3 regions of the Streptomyces sp. NPDC004838 genome follow, and region 2 is predicted to be linked to each of the others. Evidence: riboswitches for the same ligand, from Rfam matches in the RefSeq annotation. Region 2 holds a riboswitch; each other region holds the start of a gene.
What was found. A riboswitch is a leader RNA that binds a small molecule or an ion and turns the genes downstream of it on or off. The one in region 2 is predicted to bind cyclic di-AMP.
Positions count from the first base shown of each region.

Region 1 (4,203 bases), on a different contig from region 2:
TGTGCCGGTACGCGGTGCTGTTCGGCGACCCGCAGCTCGCGCTGACGGCCGTGGAGCGCATCCTCACGATCACCGCCGAGGAGGTGCGGGCGGTCGCCAAGGCCCGGCTGCGCCCCGACAACCGCGCGGTGCTGGTGTACGAACCGGTCTCCGACACGGGCGACACGACCGGCACGACCGGCACGACCGACCAGGACAACCAGAGCGACGAGGAAGAGGGAGCGGACCGGTGACCCATGCCGCTGAGCCGTTGACCACCATGGAGTTCCACCCCCAGCCCAAGGCGGGGGAGCCCATGCCCTGGGCGTTCCCCGCCCCTGATCGCGGCACCCTGGACAACGGCCTGACCGTGCTGCGCTGCCACCGCCCCGGCCAGCAGGTGGTGGCGGTCGAGATCTCCCTCGACGCCCCGCTGGGCGCCGAGCCCGAGGGACTCGACGGTGTCGCCACGATCATGGCGCGCGCGCTGTCCGAGGGTACCGACAAGCGCACCGCCGAGGAGTTCGCGGCCGAGCTGGAGCGCTGCGGCGCCACCCTCGACGCGCACGCCGACCACCCCGGCGTCCGCGTCTCCCTGGAAGTCCCGGTCTCCCGGCTGCCCAAGGCGCTCGGGCTGCTCGCCGAGGCTTTGAGGGCGCCCGCCTTCGCCGAGAGCGAGATCGAGCGGCTCGTACGCAACCGGCTGGACGAGATCCCGCACGAGACGGCCAACCCGGGCCGCCGCGCGGCCAAGGAGCTGTACCGGCAGCTGTTCCCGTCCTCGCTGCGCATGTCCCGTCCCCGCCAGGGGACGGAGGAGACCGTGGCCCGGATCGACTCCGCCGCCGTACGGGCGTTCTTCGAGGCCCATGTACGGCCCGCCACGGCCACCGCGGTGATCGTCGGTGATCTCACGGGGGTCGATCTCGACGCCGTGCTCGCCGAGACCGTCGGCGACTGGACGGGCGACACGGCCGAGCGCGGGCCGGCGCCGGTGATCACCGCGGACGACACGGGACGGGTGGTCATCGTGGACCGTCCCGGCGCGGTGCAGACCCAGTTGCTGATCGGCCGGATCGGCCCGGACCGGCACGACCGGGTCTGGCCCGCCCAGGTGCTCGGCACCTACTGCCTGGGCGGCACGCTCACCTCCCGGCTGGACCGGGTGCTGCGTGAGGAGAAGGGCTACACGTACGGCGTACGGGCCTTCGGCCAGGTGCTGTGCTCCGCCCCGGACGGGTCGGGCGCGTCGCTGCTCGGCATCAGCGGTTCCGTGGACACGCCCAACACCGGACCGGCGCTGGAGGACCTGTGGAAGGTGCTGCGGACGCTGGCGGCCGAGGGCCTGACCGACAGCGAACGCGATGTCGCCGTGCAGAATCTGGTGGGCGTCGCGCCGCTGCGGTTCGAGATGGCCGCTTCCGTCGCGGGCACCCTCGCCGACCAGGTGGAGCAGCATCTCCCGGACGATTTCCAGGCGCAGTTGTACGTCCGCCTCGCCGAGACCGGCACCGTGGAGGCGACGGCCGCGGCCGTGGCCGCCTTCCCGGAGGACCGGCTCGTCACCGTGCTGGTCGGTGACGCCTCGCAGATCGAGGAGCCGGTCAGGGCGCTCGGGATCGGCGAAGTGACGGTTGTCACGGGCTGATTGAGCCACCGCGCGGAGTCCGACCCGGACCTGACCTGGAACCGACCCGGATCCCGCCCGGATCCGGCCCGGATCCGACGGCGACCCGACCGACCCGGCCCGGCTCGGACCCGACGCGGGGGTGACACGGCTCGGCCGCGGTGGTTGGCCGCGTCCGGGTCGCCGTCGGAGCGAACGCGTGAGCGGCACGGATCCCCGGCATCCATGGGATGTCGGGGATCTGTCGTAGACACCGTCAAATGTCCCATTTATTGAGAAGTTGGGCGAGAAGTCCTGTGGCATGTGCAACAAAACAGGGCGTGTGTTTGGTGATCGACAGCGCTCCGGCCTAGCGTCGACCCGGCTGCACGCCAGAAGCACGCCGCATCCGCGGCACGGGCAGTCATCGCCGAATCCCCGTCAGGCGCGAGCCAGGGGGAGCCGGGGACCCAGTCCCCATGGGGTGAATCGGACCCCTTCGCGCCGTGCGGAGGAGTCCGTAGGAGACCTTCCTGCTCCGAACCCGTCAGCTAACCCGGTAGGCGAGAAGGAAGGAAAGGATCAGCCTCTCCATGGCGTTCGCCCGTCCTGCCGGGAAACACCGCGCCCCGAACCGTGTGACGCGCAAGAGCGCGAGCATCGCCGGAGCCGCGACTCTCGCCACCACCGGTGTCATCGGAACCATCGCGTCCCCGGCGTTCGCCGCGGACTCCGGTGCCAAGACCGCGGAGCCCGGCGGTGTCAGCGTCGAGGACACCGGACTCACCCAGACCCTCGCCGTCGAGACCCTCGCCGACGAGGTCGCCGATCAGGCGTTCGTCCAGCAGCAGGAGGCCGCCGAGGCCGCCGCTCGCGCGGAGGCGGCGGCCGAAGCCCGAGCCAAGGCGGCCCGTGCGGCCGAGGAGCGCGCCGCCCGTGAGGCCGAGCGCAAGCTCCTCAACTCCTACCGGCTGCCCGTCGCCGGTTCGCATGTCTCCACGGCCTACCAGGCCAACAGTTCGCTCTGGTCCTCCGGCAGCCACACCGGCGTCGACTTCCGCGCGCCGTACGGCACCTCCGTGGTGTCCGTGGGCGCCGGCACCGTCGTCGAGGCCGGCTGGGGCGGCGCGTACGGCTACAACGTCGTGATCAAGATGAACGACGGCTCGTACACCCAGTACGGCCACCTCGCCGCCATCGGCGTCTCCGTGGGCCAGAACGTCATGCCCGGCCAGCGGATCGGTGCCGCGGGCTCGACCGGCAACTCCACCGGGCCGCACCTTCACTTCGAGGTCCGCACCGATGCCGAGTACGGGTCCGACATCAACCCGATCTCGTATCTGCGTGCGCGCGGTGTGAAGGTCTGATCTCCGCGCCGAATCGCTGCCTGTGCTGCTGTCCGCGTCAGCCGTGCTGTCCATAGGATTCGCCTTCCGGAGGTCCCGGCGTACAGACGCCGGGACCTCCGGCGTTCGCCGTCCCGTCCGACCGCCGAAGAACTCGCCGGCCATCGGACGAACAGGGCCGGGCATCTCATGGAACGGAAGGAGCCGCGTCTCCCGAATACGGGAAGCGCGGCTCCAGGTCGTACGGCCGAACGGAGATCCGTACAACGACGGCGGATCGACGGATCAGGAACGGATCAGGTCGTCAGACCGTCTCGGGCAGCTCTTCGAGGCCCTCGGCCACCAGCTTGGCCAGCCGGTCCAGGGCGACCTCCGCGTCGTCCGCGTCGGACGCGAGCACGATCTCTTCGCCGCCCTGCGCGCCCAGGCCGAGGACGGCGAGCATGGAGGCGGCGTTCACCGGAGTGCCGTCGGCCCTGGCGATCGTCACCGGGACGCCGGAGGCCGTGGCGGCACGGACGAAGATGGAAGCGGGGCGGGCGTGAAGGCCCTCGGCCCAGCCGACGTTGACGCGGCGCTCAGCCATGGTGTTGCCCTTCAAGTTTCAGCGGTTGTCTAGACCAGTCTCTCACGACGGGCCGGTGTTCTCCGTACCGACCGCTTGTCCCGGCATTGTCCCGGCCTTCCGGTCGGTCGGCGCTCCCAGATTGCCGTGCCGGAGCACCGGCCGCGACCTGTGACCTCGCCGCAGCGGCCAGTGACCATCGCGGAGAGCCCCCCTTGAACGGTGGCCGCGCCGTAGGCTTTCTGCCATGCAGACGGACGGCGATCACGCGTACCCCGACCACTGGGAAGCGGACGTGGTGCTGCGTGACGGCGCCACCGCGCGTATCAGGCCCATCACCGTCGATGACGCCGACCGGCTGATCAGCTTCTATGAGAAGGTCTCGGACGAGTCGAAGTATTACCGCTTCTTCGCGCCCTACCCGCGGCTGTCCCCGAAGGACGTGCACCGGTTCACCCATCACGACTATGTGGACAGGGTGGGGCTCGCCGCCATGGTCGGCGGGGAGTTCATCGCGACCGTCCGCTACGACCGCATCGACGAGCAGGGCCGTCCCGCGGGAGCGCCCGCGGACGAGGCGGAGGTCGCGTTCCTGGTCCAGGACGCCCACCAGGGGCGCGGGATCGCCTCCGCGATGCTCGAACACATCGCCGCGGTCGCGCGTGAGCGCGGCATCCGGCGGTTCGCCGCCGAGGTCCTGCCCGCGA
Region 1 is NZ_JBSGAW010000005.1:264,282-268,484, reverse strand. It holds gene ACWEFL_RS08655 (M16 family metallopeptidase) at 1-233, shown strand, start outside; gene ACWEFL_RS08650 (M16 family metallopeptidase) at 260-1,627, shown strand; cyclic di-AMP (ydaO/yuaA leader) riboswitch at 2,004-2,165, shown strand; gene ACWEFL_RS08645 (M23 family metallopeptidase) at 2,179-2,952, shown strand; gene ACWEFL_RS08640 (HPr family phosphocarrier protein) at 3,236-3,517, opposite strand; gene ACWEFL_RS08635 (bifunctional acetate--CoA ligase family protein/GNAT family N-acetyltransferase) at 3,744-4,203, shown strand, end outside.
Region 1: it holds a riboswitch for cyclic di-AMP, as region 2 does, so the genes downstream of both, ACWEFL_RS08645 (M23 family metallopeptidase) here and ACWEFL_RS12570 (NlpC/P60 family protein) in region 2, are expected to answer to the same signal.

Region 2 (4,203 bases):
CTCGTCCGTGAGCCGGTCGATCTCGTCGGCGACGAACTGCGCCTCGTCGTGCTCGGTGTCGGCGACATAGCCGGTGATCTGCGCGCCCGTGCCCGCGTTCGTCCACAGGTTCTTGGGGCGGCGGCTCTCGTTCCGCTCGATGACGGCGTTGGCGGCGGAGAGGATCGTCTGGGTGGAGCGGTAGTTCTGCTCCAGCAGGATCGTCGTCGCGTCCGCGTAGTCCTCCTCGAACTGGAGGATGTTGCGGATGGTCGCGCCGCGGAAGGCGTAGATCGACTGGTCGGCGTCGCCGACGACGCAGAGTTCGGCGGGCGGCAGGTCCTCGTAGCCCGTGCCCACCAGTTCGCGTACGAGTGTGTACTGGGCGTGGTTGGTGTCCTGGTACTCGTCGACCATGACATGGCGGAAGCGCCGCCGGTAGTGCTCGGCGACGTCCGGGAACGCCTGGAGCAGATGGACGGCCGTCATGATGATGTCGTCGAAGTCCAGGGCGTTGGCCTCGCGCAGCCGCGCCTGGTACATCCGGTACGCCTCGGCGAGCGTCTTCTCGAACCCTCCCCCGGAACCGGCGGCCTGATCCGCGTAGCTCTCCTCGTCGATCAGCTCGTTCTTCAGATTGGAGACCTGGGCGCTGAAGGACTTCGGCGGGAACTTCTTCGGGTCGAGATCCAGATCGCGGCAGACGAGGGCCATCAGGCGCTTGGAGTCCGCCGCGTCGTAGATGGAGAACGAGGAGGTGAAGCCGAGTTTCTTGGACTCGCGGCGCAGGATGCGGACGCAGGCGCTGTGGAAGGTGGAGACCCACATGGCGCCCGCGCGCGGGCCGACCAGGTGCTCGACGCGCTCCTTCATCTCACCGGCGGCCTTGTTGGTGAAGGTGATCGCCAGTATCTGTCCGGGGTGGACGCGGCGGGTCGCCAGGAGGTGGGCGATCCGGTGGGTCAGCACACGGGTCTTGCCGGAACCGGCCCCGGCGACGATGAGCAGGGGCGATCCGGTGTGCACGACGGCGGCGCGCTGCTGTTCGTTCAGCCCGTCGAGCAGGGCTTCGGGGTCCACGACCGTACGCGGTGCTCCGTCGCGGTAGTACGCGTCACGGGCCGGAGGCACGTCGTAGGCGCCCTGGAAGAGATCGTCCGGGATCTCCTCCCGGGCTTCGTCCTCGGGACCCTGATGGTCCTCGGGCGGCGGCGGGGGCTCCTCCGGGGTGCGCTGGAGGTTCGCCAGGAAGTCTTCGTCAAAGAGGCTGCTCATCGCTCTCCGAGTTTATGCCTCGCCACCGACAGCCCGCCGCCGCATGGGCGTACGCGGGCTCAGGCACCGCCGCGGCCCGAGCGGCGGTCACGGGCCGAACCACCCGTGACCAGGCGAATCCTCTCCGTCACCCGCCGAGCCGGAGGCACCCTCCCGCCGAAAGGTCACGAAAATGTATCGGGCATATCGAACATCAACCTTCACAGCAGCCACACCGTTGGCTAGCGTGCTCGACCAGGCGGCCCGTTCCCTCGCGGCGATCCACGCCAAGCGGGCAGCCCACGCCGAATCCGGGCTTTCCTCACAGGAGTTCGGAACCGGGGACCCACCATGCACAACCGGGGTGAATCGGGCCTGTCGTACCGGTCCGTAGGGCGATCTTCCGTTCCGCCCGAACCCGACAGCTAACCCGGTAGGCGGTCAACGGAAGAGGAGACGCCGGTCTTGGTGTCGCATCGCAAGCCCCGAAGTCGTACCGCGAAACCCACTGCGGCCGTCGGCTTCACGACGGCGGCTCTCGCCTCCGTCGGTCTGCTGTCGGCGCAGAGCGCCGGCGCGGCCCCGGCCGCGCCGCCCGTGCCGAAGCCCTCCGTCGAGGAGGTGCAGAAGAAGGTCGACGATCTCTACCGGCAGGCCGGTACGGCGACCCAGGAGTTCAACAAGGCGAAGGAGACCACCGCCGGGAAGCGCGCCGAGGTCGACCGGCTGCTCGACGAGGCGGCGCGGCGTACGGAGAAGCTGAACGAGTCGCGCCGGGCGCTCGGCGGCTATGCGGCCGCGCAGTACCGCACTGGTGCGGTCGCTCCGACCGCCGCGCTGCTGTTCGCGGACAGCCCGCAGCAGTACTTCGACCAGACGCAGCTGATGGACCGGATGACGGACCGTCAGCGTGAGGCCGTCGCCGACTACGAGACCCAGCGGGCCGAGGCCGCCCGGCAGCGGGCCAGGGCGACCGAGAGCCTCGCGTCCCTCACCGAGTCGCAGGACGCCCTGCGCGCCGGAAAGCAGCGGGTGCAGTCCAAGCTCGCGGAGGCGCGCTCGCTCCTGTCGAAGCTGACGGCGCAGGAGAAGGCCCGGCTCGCGGCGATCGAGCGCGAGAAGGCGGCCGAGGCTCGGCGGCTGGCCGAGGCGAAGGCGAAGCAGGAGGAGGCGGCGCGGGCGCGACAGAAGGCCGAGGCCGAGGCCGAGCGCAAACGACTGGAGCAGCAGCGCGCGCGGGAGACGGCCCCCGGCGCGGGCAGCGATGCCGGCACTGGCGGCGGGACCGGAAGCGGCTCGAGCACGGGAGGCGGCACCTCGACCGCCAAGGCGGACAAGGTTCTCTCCTTCGCCCGCGCTCAGATCGGCAAGCCGTACGTCTGGGGCGCCGCCGGGCCCAGTTCGTACGACTGCTCCGGGCTGACCCAGGCGGCCTGGAAGGCGGCCGGCGTGAACCTCCCGCGTACCACCTGGGACCAGGTGAAGATCGGCACCCGAGTGGAGACGAAGGATCTGCGCCCCGGTGACCTGGTCTTCTTCTACGACGACATCAGCCATGTCGGGATCTATGTCGGCGGCGGCAAGATGATCCACGCGCCGAAGCCCGGTGCGAACGTGCGCGAGGAGTCGATCTACTACATGCCGATCTACGGCAGCGTGCGCCCCGCCTGAGCGGAGGCGGAACGCGGGTTCGGCACGCGGGTTCGGCATCCGCCCCGCCCGGAGGGCGGATGGTCCGCGTCACCGCGTGAGAGGGTCGTACCCATGTCAGAGACCTGGGCGTTCCGCGAGGGTGCTCCGCCGGTGACGGCCGATGAGGCCGTGGAGGAGATCGGCAGAAGGATGACGGCCGGGACCTGTGAGTCGTGGCTGACCAGTTCGACCGGGCGACGGCTCGCCGTCGTCACCAACACCGAGCGGGCGATGGTGATGCTGCTCGACGGTGAGGGCGACCCCGGCGAGCACGCGTCGGATCCGGGGGCCGAGGACTGGAGCGACGGCTTCGTGCTGGAGAACGGGCAGAACGACGAGTACCCCGACGAGGACACCGTGCCCCTGGGGGAGGCGTTCCGGATCGTCCGCCACATCGTCGCTCAGGGCACACCGCCCCCGGACGCCGCGTGGACGGTCGACCGCTGAACCAGGGTGTCGCGGCCGTTCGCGGTACGGCGGAATCGCCCGTTCCCACGGCCGGTACGGGGAGCTTCGGCGACCGCCCGTGAGCCGCCGTGTCACAGCCGCCGCGCCGCAGCCTCCGTCCGCCGCCCGACAGCGCTCCGCGAGGGTCCGCGCGCCGGGTCGGCTCTCAAGGGCGGGCGCTCATGACCGTCCCGCCGGGGGCTCGCCCGCGCTGGCGCTCCCCCGCACCTCCCCGCGGCCTCGGGTCCGGATCAGTCTCAGGTCCAGAGCGTCGCGATGAGGATGTTGGCCACCGTCAGCCCGCCCACCGCGCCGAAGAGCGCCTTGTCGACCGTCTCCTCGTCCCGCTTGACGTACACGAGCCCCAGGATCACCACCAGCACCGCCGTCTTGACGCCGATCTTGACGTGGTCGAGCGTCTGGTCGTCCGCCTGGTTCAGGCCCACCAGCGCCATGCCGGTGACGAGCATCGTCAGCGCGCCGTGCAGCATCCCCGGTGTGAAGCGCGCCGTCCCCTGCCCCATCGCCTTCATCTGGGCGAAGAAGCCGCCCAGCAGGGCCGCGATACCGATGATGTGCAGGGCCACGAAGACATTGATGAGTACGTCCATGCGGCGGAGCCTAGCCCGGCCCGTATCGGCCGTCCGAGGGCAGGTAAGCCTCATTCGCCGCAACGGTCACGGCGGCACGGCAGGGGTGAACCGGGGGCGATCTCCCGGTCACGGACTGTGCCGAGGGCTGTCGCCGGGCCCGGTGACGGATGGAGTCGTTCCCTCGGCAGGCTCGGACCCGCGGGTTCGGACCCGCAGGCCCCGGCCCGGCGGTCCCGGA
Region 2 is NZ_JBSGAW010000009.1:25,808-30,010, forward strand. It holds gene pcrA (DNA helicase PcrA) at 1-1,254, opposite strand, end outside; cyclic di-AMP (ydaO/yuaA leader) riboswitch at 1,527-1,688, shown strand; gene ACWEFL_RS12570 (NlpC/P60 family protein) at 1,699-2,904, shown strand; gene ACWEFL_RS12575 (hypothetical protein) at 2,998-3,372, shown strand; gene ACWEFL_RS12580 (hypothetical protein) at 3,630-3,983, opposite strand.

Region 3 (4,203 bases), on a different contig from region 2:
CGCGCCGATGACGACGCCCATGAAGAAGAGGAGAACGGCCGCCGGAATGGCGATCCGCTTCCGCGCCCACCCCGGCCCCTTCTCCGGCGGCGGCGGCCCGGAGGGCTGCCCCCACTGCGGCGTCTGGGATGACGGCGATGACGGCTGTTGCTGACCCCAGCTCATGAGATCCCCCCAAGGATGTCGACTGCAGGATTGAACCTAGCGGCCCCGAATCGTCCGCGGTGCCCCGCACTTCCCCGTAGTGACGCACTTGTGATCAATCGGCGGAGAAGGCGTGTTGATCCGCCTCGCCCCACTGTCCGCTCGCCACGCAATCGTCCTCTGGCTTGACCTTCCTCTCCTCGCATCAGAAGCGCACCCTTCTCAGTTCTGTACGTCCTGTACATTTTTTACAGACACCGTTCCAGTAGTGCACCGAGGAGAGGTACGCCATGACCCGTCCCGCCGCCCGCTACGTCCTGCCCCAGTTCTCGGAGCGCACCGCCCAGGGAATCCGGACCCTCGATCCGTACTCGAAGCTGCTCGACGAACGGATCGTCTTCCTCGGTACCGATGTCGACGACACCGCCGCCAACGATGTGATCGCGCAGTTCCTGCATCTCGAATACACGGCGCCGGACCGGGACATCTCGCTGTACATCAACTCCCCCGGCGGCTCGCTCAGCGCCATGTCGGCGATCTACGACACCATGCAGGTGGTCACCTGCGACGTGGAGACGGTCTGCATCGGCCAGGCCGCCTCGACCGCCGCACTGCTCCTCGCCGCGGGAACCCCCGGAAAGCGGATGGCGCTGCCGGGGGCCCGGATCGTCGTTCAGCAGCCCTCGCTCGACGAACCGATGCGCGGTATGCCGTCCGACCTGGAGATCGCGACCGCGGAACTGCTCCGGCTCCGTGCTCAGCTCGCGGAGCTTCTCGCACGGCACACCGGCCGGCCGGTGGAGCGGGTCACGGCGGATCTGGAACGGGACCGGTTCTTCGACGCCGCGGCCGCCAGGGAGTACGGACTGGTGGACCATGTCGTCACCGACCGCAAGACCTCGCGCTCCGGCCGCTCTTCCGGGTGATGACGTCATGCCGCTGCCCGAACCGCCGCCGCTGCCCGCGCTGACCCGCGCCGAGTGCGCGCTCATCGACAGTTACCTCGAAGTCGTCGACATGGTGGGACGGATCAATCCGGCCCGCTCCACCCACACCTACGGCGCGCTCCGCGCCGCACAGGCACTCGTGAGCCGGGCGACCGCGCTGCGGGACGCCCTGGCGCTGATGCATCTGCGCGGCGAGAGCGAGGTGCACTCGGTCACACTCGCCGGGGCGTTGAGAGTCCTCGACGGGGAGAGGAGGGCGCTCCGGGTCACCGTGCCGCCGCCTCCGGACCGGTGACGGACCTTCGCTCAGGACCGGCGGCGGACTTCGCCTCGGGGCCCGAAGCCACCCCCGAGCGAATGTCAACCGCCATCGGAGTACCAGAAGACATACCTCTTTTGAAGTAGTCACCCACCGGTCGGCGGCTACGGTCGAGTTGCGCACGGAGACGACCAAGAAACCGGAATATCTCATTCCGGTGCTGGTAAGAGCCTCGTAGGCCGTCGAACACCGAGGCGCGACGGGGCACGTCCACCCGAACAGAGTATTCGTGTTGAAACTCACATATCGCCGTTTTGCCTCGGAAAACCGGCGGTGCGTAGGTCAAGATCCCTGGGACGACAAGCCCCCGTCACCTCGGCGGGGCAGTCCGGACAGACGCCGAATCCTGCCGCTGTTCCGGACCACTGGTCGACAGGAGTGCTTCGGCAGGAGTGGAGGACCCACGCAGCACGGGACAGCCGGCCGGTCCGGAAGTCCCTAGGGGTGAAGCCGCGTCAGCGGCCGGGCACCTTCGTCCGCCCGAACCCGACAGGTCATCCTTCACAGGCGGCTGACGAAGGGTTGCGCATGACTGCGCAGAAGAACGTCCCGTCTCTGATCAGCCGGGCGGGCGCCGTATCGGCCCTGACCCTCGCCGCGCTCGGCGGCACCCTGATCGTGCCGGGCGGCACGGCCGAGGCCCAGGCGGCCACGACGCACGCAGGAAAGGCGCTGAAGATCGCGGCCTCGAAGAAGGGGGCGCCCTACAAGTACGGCGCCGTGGGCCCTTCCCGCTTCGACTGCTCGGGGCTCACGCTCTACTCGTACAAAAAGGCGGGGAAGAAGCTCCCGCGGACCGCTCAGCAGCAGTACAACTCGACCCGCAAGGTCTCGGCGTCCTCACGGCAGATCGGGGACCTGGTCTTCTTCCACAGCAACAAGAGGGTGTACCACGTGGGCATCTACGCCGGGAAGGGAAAGATCTGGCATTCGCCCAAGACGGGCTCCTGGGTGAAGCTGGACAAGATCTGGAGCAAGAGCGTCCTGTACGGCCGGGTCCGCTGACGGCCCGCACCTGACAGAACACGCGCCGGTCGCCGGGGTCTCGCCCGGCCGCCGGCGCGTCGGGCTGTGAGCGCCCTCAGCGGTTACTCCGCGGCCCGGCCGGGCCTCTCTCACGAGCCTTGGCCTCCTCGGCGGAATGGCCCGCCGCCCTCACCGCCCGGCACGAGCACGGCACAAGCCCGGCGCGCACCAAGACGCGAACCACGGCGCGCGCCTCGGTCAGTTCGGCACCGGCACGGTCCACGGAAGTGCGATCCAGACGGTCTTGCCGCCCTCCTCGGTCGGGGTGACCGAGAGCCGTCCGCCGGAGTGCGCGGTCAGGCTTCGGATGATGACCATGCCCCGCCCGTTGTCCTGCCGGACGGCCGCCGGCAGTCGCTGCGGCCAGCGCGGGTGGCTGTCGGTCACCCCGATGCGCAGTTCCTCGTCCCGCTCCAGCGACAGGTCCACCGTGAAGGTGGGCGACTGGCCGAAGGTGTGCTGTACGGCGTTGGTGGTCAGCTCCGAGACGATCAGCCGGATCGTGTCGACCGTCTCGCTGTCGGCCGGCAGTCCCCAGCCGGAGACGACATCCGTGGCGTATCTCCGGGCCACGGACACCGAGGCGGGTTCGCTCGGCAGGGTGATGGAGGCTTCCTGAAGATCTGCCATGGCGACGCTGTCCCTTTCCCACCGCGGCCGTGCTCCGAATTCGTAGCGGATGGATGCGCGGGCGGCCACGGATTGCGCTGCGGCCAGACTGCCACTCATCGTGCCGCCAGGAGTGGCGATCCACAAAGATATGCATATATCTGTCGCTCGATGCGGTGAACTCTGCAACATGAAACCGCTTTTGGGCGCACACTCAGAACCTTGTCCGACGGGCCGATCCGGCCGACCGCAGGGGCTGACGACGGATCGAGGCCGAGGACCGACGGAGACGGACCGGCAGGAAGGATGCCCTGATGCAGCACGGTCCCGCGGTGCGCCGCCGCAAACTCGGCGAGGAACTCCGCAAGCTGCGGCTGGCCGCCGGCCTCACCAGCCGGAACGCCGGAGAGCTGGCCGGCTGGCACCAGTCGAAGGTGAGCCGGATCGAGACCGGGGCCAGCGGGGTGAAGAGCGCCGACGTACGGCTGCTGCTCGATGTGTACGAGGTCGCCGACCCCCAGCTGAGGAATCTGCTGGAGACCCTCGCCGGAGCGGCCGACGGCTCGGGCGGCCAACACTGGTGGCACGCCTACCGGGGGCTGCTGCCGCCCGAGTACCGGGACTTCATCTCCCTGGAGGCGCAGGCGTGCGCCGTGCGCACGCTGGAGACCTCGGTGGTGCCGGGACTGTTGCAGACCCCGGAGTACGCGCGGGCGGTGACCCGGTCGACGCTTGAGGATCTGCCCGAGGCGACCGTCAACTCCCTGGCGGAGGTGCGGATCGCCCGGCAGTCGGTGCTGCGCGGCAGGAAGCCGCTGAAGCTGCGCGTCGTGCTGGACGAGGCCGCGCTGCGACGGAGGGTCGGGGGCTCACGGGTGATGCGGGAGCAGTTGGGGGAGCTGATCCGCTCCGCCGGGTTGCCTCATGTACGGATCCAGGTACTGCCGTTCTCCGTCGGCGCGTATGTCGGACTCGCCAACTCTTTCGTTATCTTCTCCTTTCCGAACACTTCTGATCTGGATGTGGTCGTTCTCGACCATTTGACGAGTAGCCTCCATCTGGAGCGGGCAGAAGACCTTGCGGTGTACAGCGCCGCGTTCACCACGATGCAGGCGCGCGCCCTGTCCGCCGTGGATTCTCTGGATCTCATCGCCACGA
Region 3 is NZ_JBSGAW010000020.1:112,842-117,044, reverse strand. It holds gene ACWEFL_RS22750 (PASTA domain-containing protein) at 1-165, opposite strand, end outside; gene ACWEFL_RS22745 (ATP-dependent Clp protease proteolytic subunit) at 435-1,070, shown strand; gene ACWEFL_RS22740 (hypothetical protein) at 1,078-1,386, shown strand; cyclic di-AMP (ydaO/yuaA leader) riboswitch at 1,738-1,935, shown strand; gene ACWEFL_RS22735 (C40 family peptidase) at 1,939-2,415, shown strand; gene ACWEFL_RS22730 (ATP-binding protein) at 2,635-3,066, opposite strand; gene ACWEFL_RS22725 (helix-turn-helix domain-containing protein) at 3,360-4,203, shown strand, end outside.
Region 3: it holds a riboswitch for cyclic di-AMP, as region 2 does, so the genes downstream of both, ACWEFL_RS22735 (C40 family peptidase) here and ACWEFL_RS12570 (NlpC/P60 family protein) in region 2, are expected to answer to the same signal.